4 regions of the Sporosarcina sp. E16_3 genome follow, and region 1 is predicted to be linked to each of the others. Evidence: riboswitches for the same ligand, from Rfam matches in the RefSeq annotation. Region 1 holds a riboswitch; each other region holds the start of a gene.
The links. A riboswitch is a leader RNA that binds a small molecule or an ion and turns the genes downstream of it on or off. The one in region 1 is predicted to bind lysine.

Region 1 (3,071 bases):
ATATATTCGCAAGCGAGCCATTGTATGGAACGTCATACATAACTGTAATCCGAATAATATCTCTTTCAAAGGCGATGCCCCGAACAATTAAATTGTTTTCCAAATCAATTTCCTCCTTGATAATCGTTCCTTCACCTTCCATATGCGCAGGTCTGACCCGAAGCGGCATTTGATGGTTCTTGGCAAACTCAACCGCTCTTGGGTGAAGTACCCCTGCGCCTAGATTCGCGATTTCAAGCATTTCATCATATGATATTTCCTCAAGCTTTTTGGCTTGTCGAATTAATCTTGGATCCGTCGTAAATACCCCTTCAACATCTGTGTAAATATCACAGATTGCTGCATCAATCGCAATTGCAATTGCGACAGCACTTGTATCAGATCCCCCACGACCAAGTGTCGTCAACTCACCCGAGCTGTCAGCACCTTGAAAACCGGTAATCACTGCAACAGCACCCGATTCAAGCGTTGTCACTATTTTATCCGCATGGACTTGCTCGATTCGCGCATTTCCGTGGACTGATTCTGTCGTGACGCCCGCTTGCCACCCTGTGTATGAGCGAGCTTCCAAACCTTGTGCTGCAATTGCCATCGCTAGAAGGGATGCCGTTACTTGCTCACCTGTCGCAAGTAGCATATCAAGTTCACGGCGGCCCGCTTTCGGATTAACTTCTACGGCGAGCTTTAGAAGATCGTCCGTTGTTTTCCCCATTGCAGAAACGATAACCGCCACTTGATTCCCCCGATTTACTTCACCTTGAACAAGCTTTGCGGCGCGTGCAATCCTTTCGGGGTTTGCAACTGATGTGCCGCCGAATTTCATTACAATTCGTACCATGATTTTTCCTCCAATTTCCCCCTGAACGCAAAACGGCCCTCATAAGTATGAGAGCCGGTCCGATTGGAGCTATCGCCTAAGAGACGCCCCGTTCAGATAGCTCTCCAGGTATTTTTATACCTGACAGACTTCCATTTATTCAATGGAAATCCAGCAGGACAATCGTGACAGCCGATTGGTCCGCTTCGGCGAATACTCCTTTCAATCTCGTTCATCAGGCTGCCGCCTTCCGGAGATCTACTATTGGTACCCGCACCTCTATCTTCACTACATATGAAATTATAAGTGAAAAAACGCAGTGCGTTCACTCTATCACATTACTTCTCTTCTCGCAATGCCTCTTCACGGAAATACGTTTCCACTGATTTCGCAACCGCCAACGACAAGCCCGCTTGTTGCAACTCTTCAACGGATGCTTCACGAATCTTTTTCATAGACTCAAAATGTCTAAGCAACATCGTTTTCCGCTTCGGTCCTACGCCCGGTAATCCATCAAGTGCTGACGTCAATGAATTCGTTTCGCGCCGTTGCCTATGGAATGTGATCGCAAACCTGTGCACTTCGTCTTGAATTCTTTGTAACAAGTAAAACGCTTCACTTGTTCTTTTTAACGGAATCATTTCAATCGGATTGCCATAAAGGAGTTGCGCCGTCTGGTGTTTATCGTCTTTCGCAAGTCCGGCAATTGGAATTGACAAGTTTAGCTCATCTTCAATGATTTCCCTTGCTGCTTCCATATGGCCTTTGCCACCGTCTATCACGATAAGATCAGGTAGTGGCAAATCATCCCTGAGCACACGGATATAACGCCGTCTTACAACTTCACGCATTGCGGCATAGTCGTCATGTGCTGCCGCTGTCATCGTTTTATACTTTCGGTAATCTTTACGGTTCGGTTTCCCATCAAGGAACGACACCATCGCAGAGACCGCATCTGAACCATACATATGCGAGTTATCAAATGCTTCAATACGGAACGGTATGGTGATATTCATCGCCTTACCAAGTTCTTCACACGCACCAATTGTACGGAGTTCTTGTCGTTCAATTAGTTGAAACTTTTCTTTCAATGAAATCTCGGCATTTTTGATGGCAAGATGGACAAGATCTTTCTTTTTACCGCGCTGTGGAATGAATACAGGTACATCCAGAAGCTGACGGACGATTTCACTGTCAATCCCTTGAGGTAACAGGATTTCTTTAGGGATTAAATGTTGAGACTTGCCGTAAAACTGTCCGATGAACGTCAGCAGTTCTTCTTCCGGTTCTTGATAAACGGGGAATAGCGATACATCCCGTTCAATTAGCTTTCCTTGACGGACGAAAAAGACTTGAACACACATCCAGCCATTGTCTACAGAAAATCCGAAGACATCTCGATCAGTGAAATCATTCATCGTCATGGCCTGTTTTTCCATAACCGCTTCAATATTAACAATTTGATCACGGTATTCTTTCGCTCGCTCAAACTCCAAGTTTTCCGCGGCCGCAGACATTTTTCCCGTCAATTCTTTTTTGACACTTTTATAACCGCCATTCAAAAAACGGGTAATATCATCAACCATTTCCTTGTACGTTTCCAACCCCACTTCATTGACACAGGGGGCGAGGCACTGGCCAAGATGGTAATACAAGCAGACCCGATCCGGCATTGTATGACATTTTCGATAAGGATAGAGCCGGTCAAGCAATTTTTTCGTTTCACTGGCGGCAAAAGCATGAGGATATGGACCAAAGTACTTCCCTTTGTCTTTTTTCACCTGTCTCGTAATGATCAGTTTCGGATGACGCTCTGCTGTTAATTTTAAATAAGGGTAGGTCTTATCATCTTTTAGCATGATATTATATTTCGGATCATACTGTTTGATAAGATTCAATTCGAGGACAAGCGCTTCCAGATTGGATGACGTGACAATGTATTCAAAGTCTACGATTTCTCCAACAAGCCGCTGTGTTTTAGCATCATGGCTACCCGTAAAATAACTACGAACCCGATTTTTCAACACTTTCGCTTTTCCCACATAAATGATTGTCCCTTGCCTGTCTTTCATCAAGTAACAACCCGGCAATTCCGGTAATATAGCCAACTTCTCTACGATTAACTCATTCACATAATTCACCTACCAAAAAACCGGGTACCAATGAAGGGACCCGGTTATTCTTTCAAATAATTAAGCGTGTTTTGCGATTAATTCAGCAAGTGCTTCTTTCGGTTTGAAACCGACAACTTTAT
Region 2 (3,071 bases), on a different contig from region 1:
AGCAATATTACCAACAGAAGAGATCGAATTTGACCCGCAAGCGATGGAAAGTGGCGAGGGAGTTGTCTTTTTTGTCCCTCTTGCTCAAGCGGCAAATATTCCATTACTAGGGAACTTGGGGCCGAAAATACCGATTCGTTTCCATGTCATAGGTCAAGTTCAGTCGACAATAGATACAAAAATAAGTGAATTTGGTATTAACAATGCTCTTGTTGAAGTGAATATACTATTGACAGTAAATGTCCAAATCATTGTCCCGCTTGCAACAAAGCAAAGTGTAGTGACACAAAGAATACCAGTAGCTATGGGTCTTATCCAATCAACTGTGCCACAAATCTATACGACTGGTAGTGGGAATCCGCCATCAGTTGAAGTTCCTGCCCCTCCCGTGAAAGAGGAATGACAAGGGACTTGAAAATGCTGTGGATAACTGATAGGCTAGTAAAGGATTGAAATATCGATTGGGTAGAGGCTGCATTGCTTATTAGTCACACACGCGAGATTGACACCGATGACCGTGTGTAAAAGGAAGCTTTGCCGAAGTTTGGTAGGATTGTCAGGATCTATCAAACTGGGGTTATTCCGAATAGGGATAACACTGTCATACATCTTTGAACATGTATGATGAGCTACAAGTCGTGAGTTAGATAAGCAGTATTAGTTATCCAACAAACGAAACGTAGATAAAGCCGGCTCCTGATGCACTCTGCTGAGTGTAGTTAGTAGCCGTATTTTTATTCCCCCTATACAGGGCCTCAACCCGACTAAATGGAGGAATAGTAGATGATAGGAACATGGGTATCAATTTTACCACCACTAATCGCAATTATTATGGTGTTTGCAACTAAGCGAGTGCTGTTGTCGCTCGGAACAGGAATAGTCTCAGGCGCATTACTCACGGCGTCATTCGGACCTGTCGAATCGCTGAAGAACTTATGGGAATCGGTCAAGGCTACATTTTGGGATGGTGGACTTAATACAGGAAATATTTATATTATCCTTTTCATTCTTCTATTAGGAGTTATCACTGCATTTGTTAGTTTGTCTGGGGGAAGCCGGGCATTTGCAGAATGGGCAGTGCGTCATATCAAAACAAAACGCGGTGCAAAATTACTCACGGTGTTTCTCGGTATTGCTATTTTCGTGGATGATTATTTTAATGCATTGGCAGTGGGGCAAATTGCTCGGCCGATTACAGATCAGCATCGCGTTTCCAGAGCGAAATTGGCTTATTTAATTGACTCCACGTCAGCACCGATTTGTGTCATTTCTCCTATCTCCAGTTGGGGCGCTTTTTTAATCGGGCAACTTGCACTAATATTTGGCGGCGCTGCAGCAATTAGCTATTCGCCACTATCTGCCTTTGTCATGATGGCGCCTATGAATTTTTACGTTATCGCAACACTTGCAATGGTATTTTTCCTTGCATGGACGAATTTCGATCTATTCGAAATGAAAAAACATGAACAGCGTGCGACAGAAACAGGTCAATTGTTTGATCCTGATAAAGTTATTCCAGGTCAGCTGAAAGAGGAATTCCCTGTACATGCACATGGTCGCGTTCGGGATTTGGTCGCACCAATCGTTACACTAGTTGCAGTGACATTTGCAGTGATGGTTTGGACAGGTTATAAAGCGGGCGGATCAATGAACGTTTTGTCGATTTTTGAAAATACGAATGTCTCTCTTGCATTACTATCTGGTGGGATTTTCGCCACGCTGATAGCGGTAGTATTATATATGCAACAGATGAAAAATAATGAAACGGCAAGCTATTCTCTTATTGGCAGTGCCTTTACAAATGGATTGAAAGCAATGATGCCACCTGTACTGATTCTTATTTTTGCGTGGTCATTATCTTTCTTGATTGGAAAACTGGAAACAGGTCTATATTTATCAGAGCTTGTACTGAAATCAAATATACCGGTTTCATTCCTGCCAGTCATCATGTTTATCCTTGCTGGTATTATGGCCTTCTCAACAGGAAGCTCATGGGGATCGTTTGGTATTCTTATGCCGATTGCAGGAACCATAATGATTGACGCGGCACCAGAAATGTTACTACCTGCGCTTGCAGCAGTTCTTGCAGGAGCGGTTTTCGGTGATCACTCTTCACCGATTTCTGACACGACGATTCTATCATCTACAGGTGCAGGATGTAACCATATTGATCATGTTTCGACACAGTTTCCGTATGCGCTGATTTGTGCTGTAGTAGCTACATTGGGCTATATCATACTGGGTATTACGGGGTCCATATGGATTGGTCTAGTTGGTGTCATTGTTATTCTTGTAGTATTGTTTTCTATGTGGACGATGAAAGCTAGAAAAAACGTAGGACAGCAGTCTTTATAATAGTAAATGATTGGAAGCGGCGAGTTTTTTTGCCGCTTCTTTATTATGTCTGAAATAGTATTTCGACAAAAAAAGTTTTGACAATAGTCAGATAGGTATATATACTAGGTGTTAAGACTAATATAATCAGAAAATGGCGAACTTCCACTCAATGGTTAATTAAAAGAATTAGGAAAGGATGATTGCGAATAACCGATTTTCCTGTCAATCGAAAGACTTATTTGAAGGAATTGAACTGCGAAAGAAGAAATTAGAAAAATCGCTATAGACCGAATAGGAAGATTGTTTTACAATAGGCATGTAAGAGGAAACAAAATGATATCTTCCGGAAAGCTAAATCGTTTGTCATTACTCGTACGATTTAAATTGTCGGAAGTATCAATCAAAAGGGGGATTTTATATGAAATTGAAAAAGTTTGTAAGTGTATTTGCTGCTTCGGCTTTAGCAGTCGGATTGTTGGCAGGCTGTGGTGCGGGGAACAAAGCTGAAGAAGGAAGCACAGGTGGAACTAAGGGTGGCGATACGATTAAAATCGGAGTCAACCTTGAATTATCAGGTGCTGTTGCCTCTTATGGTACTTCAGAACTATCGGGAATTGAACTTGCAGTTGAAGAAATTAACGCAGCAGGTGGAGTTGACGGTAAGAATCTCGAACTTGTAAAAGTTGATAATAAGTCTGAGCCTGCCGAAGCAACAAGTGCAGCGCTTAAATTGA
Region 3 (3,071 bases), on a different contig from region 1:
AAACAATATCTTTATCATTAAATGCAAAGCCTTCAATTTCGGAAGCTTTTAACACACTTTCTACGACAATATCCTCAATATTATCTCCACGATTTATTATTGGGCAACGGAGACCCCTTGCAACTGTTCCAACTATTCTTTCCAATGGAATCGCTCCTTAGTATTACAAAGTATATTTACATTATCTAACTGTCTACCTGTACTATACAACGTATTAGTGGTATAAGTAAAATTAATATAACGAATGGTAGGTATAAGGAGTGGTTATATGGTGAGTAAATTAGATTTATATAAAATTTTTTGTAAGGTAGGAAAAAGTGAAAGTTTTTCCAAGGCAGCAAAAGATCTTTATATGACACAACCAGCCGTTAGTCAGGCAATCATGCAATTGGAAAGGGAATTAGATACCCGTCTTTTTATTAGAACACCTAAAGGAGTTTCTTTAACAAATGAAGGCAGTCTTTTATTTGAGTATGCTAATTCGGCCATTAATTTAATTCATGTCGGAGAAGAAAAGATTTTAGAGTTTAAGAATTTAACGACAGGTGAATTAAAGATAGGCGTAGGGGATACCATTTCTAGGTACTTTTTACTTCCCTATTTAGAAGCTTTTCATAATAGATACCCGAATATCAAATTTAATATCGTTAATGGTACAACATTGGAACTTTGTACGATTTTAAAATCAGGAGGGGTGGATATTGCTGTTTGTAACTTCCCGATTGATGATCCTACATTAGAACTAAGGCCGTGTATTGATATCCAGGATACGTTTGTTTACGGGGAGAGATTTAAGAAAATCTTAGCTAAACCGTTAAGCCTTCATGAATTAGTAAAACTGCCATTAATTTTTCTAGAATCAAAATCAAATTCCAGAAGGTATGTGGAGGATTTTATGATATCTAAAGGTATAAAGATTTCACCGGAATTTGAATTAGGTTCACATGATTTATTATTGGAGTTTGCTAAAATAAATTTAGGGATAGCATGTGTGACTAGAGAATTTTCCAAAGAGTACTTAACTAAAGGATTATTGCATGAAGTACAACTGATTGAAGAAATACCTAAGAGAAGTATAGGCGTATGCTTTTTAAAAAGTGTACCACTATCACGAGCTTCAACAAAGTTTGTAGAAATCGTAGAAAACAAAAATAATTAGTTCTTCTGTTTATTGCCAATTAATAAATTACTAGGCTGTTATATAACAAAGTCAGCCACTTGTTAGACCGGTTGACAGATAGAATATATTCTTGTAGAGTATGTATCATAATTGAATACAACCTCACTTTTTATAGGTGAGGTAGAGGCGCGTTATTTAACAGTCCTTAGAGGAGCTTGAGAAGCTACGATTCTAGGGAGAAGGAAATATCGCCGAAGTTTGTACTATTTCTCTGTATTACTTACTGGGTCTGCAGTTAAGAACTGTAGGACTGTCTCAATAAACGTTCCGGTTTATTGAGGTGTGCTATCTCATTATGGAAGGAAGAGGATTTAGGGCAACTATACATATTGTGATCTGAGATTATATCAGGTCTTTTTTTGTACAGGTTGGCCTTTTTAGTATATAAAGATACTTGGAAATCTAAACAAAAAGGGGGATTTTGTTCATGAAGAAAAAGTTATCATTACTACTAGCACTGTCTTTTTCAGCAATTATGCTATTAGCGGGATGCGGGGCAAGTAGTTCCGGGAGCAAAGGTTCATCGGAAGAAAAAGAAACGCTTACAGTAGGTTTGGAAGCTGGGTATCCCCCATTTAATTGGACGCAAATGGGTGATGCCAATGGTGGTGTGAAAATCGATGGCAATGCAGAATATGCAGGTGGCTACGATGTTGAAATTGCGAAAAAGATTGCGGATGGCTTAGGGATGGAATTAGTGGTTGTGAAAACGGAGTGGGATGGTCTTGTACCCGCATTAGTATCTGGTAAAATCGATGCGATTTTTGCAGGGATGTCACCGACAAAAGAGCGCAAACAGACCATTGACTTCTCTAATAACTATTACACGTCAAACTTTGTAATGATTGTCAAAAAAGGTGGATCGTATGAAGGGGCTACTTCCATCCAAGACTTCTCTGGAGCAAAAATAACTGGTCAGTTAAATACATCTCACTATGGGGTAATCGATCAAATTAAAGACGTGAAAAAACAACCCGCATCAGATAACTTTCCTGCAATGCGTGTTGCCCTGGAATCAGGCGTGATTGATGGATATGTATCTGAACGTCCAGAAGGAATTAGTGCTACTTCAGCAAATGATAAGTTTGCAATGGTCGAGTTTACAGATGGGTTTGAAGCGGATGAAGAAGAAACGGCAGTGGCAGCCGGACTGAAAAAAGGCAGTGAATTAACAGACAAGATTAATGATATCTTAGCAGATATTTCAGAGGAAGAACGTCAAAGTATTATGGATGCCGCTATTAAAAATCAGCCAGCGGCTAAATAAGGGTGAAGTGGTACCGGCTGCATTTATTTGCAGTCGGTTTTATGTATGAACTAGGGGGAAAAGTATGAGCTTTGAGTGGATGTTATCATTAATTATTAATAACTGGCCGATGTTCCTTCGTGGAGCAGGAATGACACTCTTAATTTCCATAATTGGTACTATATTAGGTGGAGTTATTGGTTTAGTAGCAGGGGTTATTCGTACGATACCCGCGCCAGAACGACGGGTAAAAAGGATCTTTTTAAAAATAGTTAACGTAATTCTAACTATGTACATAGAATTTTTCCGTGGAACGCCAATGATTGTACAAGCTATGGTCATTTATTATGGTTCTGCTTTAGCTTTTGGCATAGATATCGACCGAACAGCTGCAGCTATATTTATCGTATCAATTAACACAGGGGCTTATATGGCTGAAATTGTTCGAGGCGGTGTACTTTCTGTTGAAAAAGGACAATTTGAAGCAGCACAAGCGGTTGGTATGAATCATGTCCAAACGATGCTAAACGTTGTATTACCACAAGTGATTCGTAACATTTTACCGGCAACTGGAAATCAATTTATCATTAATATTAAAGATACATCCGTATTGAATGTAATTGGTGTAACAGAACTATACTTTCA
Region 4 (3,071 bases), on a different contig from region 1:
ATGGGACGGAGGAAATAATGATTTCTCTTTCTTCAAGCCTGATTTAGCGGTTACTGTCTTGGATCCGCATCGTCCAGGTCATGAGTTGAAATACTATCCTGGTGAAGTTAGTTTACGAACAGCCGATGTTGCTATCATTAACAAAATTGATAGTGCAACAGCAGAAGCCATTCAAATCGTAGAAAACAATATCAAAATTGCAAGCCCTACTAGCACAATTATTAAAGCTGAGTCAAAGATTACTGTAGATAACCCAGAAAGTATTATTGGTAAACGTGTATTAGTCGTTGAAGATGGTCCTACGTTGACACATGGAGAGATGAAAATTGGTGCGGGTACAGTTGCGGCTGAGCGCTTAGGTGCGAAGGAAATGATTGACCCACGTCCATTTGCAGTAGGTTCATTAATTGAAACGTTTAACAAATATCAACATATTCAAAACGTTCTTCCAGCAATGGGGTATGGCGAACAGCAATTGAAAGATCTTGAAGAAACCATCAATAATGCCGACTGTGATGCCGTGATCATTGGAACACCGATGGATTTATCTCGAATCATTTCTATTAATAAACCATATACGCGTGTACATTATGATTTAGATGAAGTGGGTAGCCCTAATTTAAGCGGAATTTTAAAAGGTTTTATCCAAGAACATAAGCTTTCGAAGTAAATATCCGATATGAAAGCTAGCATGCAAAGGGACATTAAATAACAAATGAAGGCGCAGAGGTTCTCTATTGAATCTCTGTGCCTTCATTTGTTTTTTTTGACAGTGATGGTTACTGATAGATGTGAAAAGTTCCCACTTAAACTAGCTGAAATGCCCATTTGTATAATGCAGAAATACAATCAGCAAGTATTAATCCAGTTAACTTTAAAATAAGGGATCCTAGACAAGGATAAAAAGTGATGGGGCCAGGTTCTTATTGATTTGTGAATTGATTTAGAACCTGGAACTTTTCACAACCTTTTTAAATAGTTACTTTTTCATGGATATTTAGTGCTTGTTGCAGAGAACTTAGTTGTTCATCGTTTAAAGGAATCATAGGTAGGCGGACACCACCGACAGGGATTCCTTTTAAAATCAAAGCTGCTTTTACAGGTGATGGATTTGGGGCAGCAAAAAGTGCTTTCATTATTGGCAGTAGTCTGCGATGATCCCTAGCTGCCTCTTGGACGTTGCCACTTTTGAAATGTCCAATCATCGTTTGCATTTCATTCCCTAAAACATGGGATGCTACAGAAATGACACCAGCTCCACCGATCGATAAAACTGGAATCGTTAAACCATCATCACCGCTATACACTGAAAAATCTTCAGGTGTATCAGTAATAATTTCGGCCATCGTATCTAAATTACCGCTTGCTTCTTTAATAGAAACGATATTTGGGATTTTTGAAAGGCGAATGACTGTTTCAACAGATATGTTGACAACACTGCGTCCGGGAACATTATAAAGTATAATTGGTAAAGATGTGACCTCCGCAATTGTCTTAAAGTGTTGATATAATCCTTCTTGGCATGGGTTGTTATAGTATGGGGCAACAAGCATAATACCATCGACACCTACATCTTCTGCAAGTATTGTTAGCTCAATTGATCCTTTCGTGTTGTTCGAGCCTGTACCAGCAATTACTGGAACTCTCCCATTCACAACTTCGACTGTAAACTTGAATAAATTCAATTTTTCATCATCCGTTAACGTCGGAGACTCTCCTGTTGTACCAGATACCACTAAGCCATCTGTTCCATTAGCAATTAAATAATTAATTAAGTTTTTTGTAGCTTGAAAATCAATTTCACCATTTTCATCAAAAGGAGTCACCATTGCAGTTAATACTTGTCCGAAATTCATTATTTCTCCACATCCTATAATTTATTTTAAAAAAATAGAGGAAGAAGGGCAGTTAGTGAATTAACGCAAAAAAGCAACAACGAGGGCTCGTTGTTGCAGTAGAAATAATAAATTATTTCTTTGCATAAGATAGCCCTCCATATAGTTTCCTATATGACAATCCTGTGTTTATTCAACACAGAACCAGCTTCAAGAAAATGAGATTCTCTCCACTTCGGCAAATTCCCCTTTCCACAATTGTCATAGGATCTCATTATCCTCTGATTGTGTACTGATGGTCTTTGCGCCTCTATCCTTACTTCAAAAATTTTGAAATAAGTGAATTTCTAATTAGACAAACTTTACCCCTATTCTAAAGCAATTGCAAGTGAAAGGTGCTGAGTTCAAAAAAAGTTCTGAATTTAATGGGAAATTTATATTCTTTAAAGTGTTATTACGTCTGCCAATTAACCATTTTCTCACATAACATACTGGTGAGGAGGGCTTGATATCCTCCATTTTCACTGGACCATTTCCTGCTCGCTTGCGGCTAACTATTTATGACATTTTTACTGTGGGGCAGGTATTGCTAGAAGTGACTACGTCACTTCTAGCAACACTCTTTTCAGTAATACTGTTGCGAATAGTTGCCTGTCGCGTTCCTACAATGATCAAGTGAAAAATGCGGTTGTTTTGAAAGTAAAGAGTAGATGACATTCTATTGAGAGTGTAAGTGCCCGAATATGCAATTTCGGGCACTCATACACGTTATATAATGTGCTTCTTACTGACTTTTAACAAAGAGTATACATCTAATCATGTGATGCCTTATAGAAGGTGACACTACTTTAAAATAAAAAAGAAAAAACCATAGAGAAAGCATCAGGCGCCAAAATTGCATTTTTGGCGGCTTTTCTCCAGGTAGGAAGTCAGCTATTCTTTCGTCCCAAAAAACTTCAGCACTACTTGAACTTATACATTTGGAGAGCGACGGATGAAGGACCACCATACGATTAACGGAAAAAAGTGTGTAGGGATGCGACAAATTCGCATCCCTACACATCCAGATATCTCGGTAATTGTAATAGAAGTCATTCAATCCAAAGCAATCCAAAAGCGCAACCATACAAGTAGTGGCCAAGGGAGGATTAAGTTACTTACTGGTTGGTTTTGGTTAATCAACACATGTGAAATGTTATACAACTTGTAGCAAACATTCCGTTAAACCATAGGATA

Region 2: it holds a riboswitch for lysine, as region 1 does, so the genes downstream of both, I2483_RS11015 (Na+/H+ antiporter NhaC family protein) here and I2483_RS07010 (aspartate kinase) in region 1, are expected to answer to the same signal.
Region 3: it holds a riboswitch for lysine, as region 1 does, so the genes downstream of both, I2483_RS08845 (transporter substrate-binding domain-containing protein) here and I2483_RS07010 (aspartate kinase) in region 1, are expected to answer to the same signal.
Region 4: it holds a riboswitch for lysine, as region 1 does, so the genes downstream of both, dapA (4-hydroxy-tetrahydrodipicolinate synthase) here and I2483_RS07010 (aspartate kinase) in region 1, are expected to answer to the same signal.

Annotation. Positions count from the first base shown of each region.
Region 1 is NZ_JADPRX010000007.1:98,619-101,689, forward strand. It holds gene I2483_RS07010 (aspartate kinase) at 1-838, opposite strand, end outside; lysine riboswitch at 928-1,107, opposite strand; gene uvrC (excinuclease ABC subunit UvrC) at 1,156-2,949, opposite strand; gene trxA (thioredoxin) at 3,010-3,071, opposite strand, start outside.
Region 2 is NZ_JADPRX010000016.1:45,448-48,518, reverse strand. It holds gene yunB (sporulation protein YunB) at 1-403, shown strand, start outside; lysine riboswitch at 459-640, shown strand; gene I2483_RS11015 (Na+/H+ antiporter NhaC family protein) at 784-2,355, shown strand; gene I2483_RS11010 (ABC transporter substrate-binding protein) at 2,756-3,071, shown strand, end outside.
Region 3 is NZ_JADPRX010000011.1:44,391-47,461, reverse strand. It holds gene I2483_RS08855 (coenzyme F420-0:L-glutamate ligase) at 1-145, opposite strand, end outside; gene I2483_RS08850 (LysR family transcriptional regulator) at 269-1,159, shown strand; lysine riboswitch at 1,294-1,476, shown strand; gene I2483_RS08845 (transporter substrate-binding domain-containing protein) at 1,608-2,447, shown strand; gene I2483_RS08840 (amino acid ABC transporter permease) at 2,512-3,071, shown strand, end outside.
Region 4 is NZ_JADPRX010000010.1:38,474-41,544, forward strand. It holds gene I2483_RS08335 (cyclic 2,3-diphosphoglycerate synthase) at 1-670, shown strand, start outside; gene dapA (4-hydroxy-tetrahydrodipicolinate synthase) at 972-1,856, opposite strand; lysine riboswitch at 1,979-2,156, opposite strand; gene I2483_RS08345 (hypothetical protein) at 2,830-3,045, shown strand.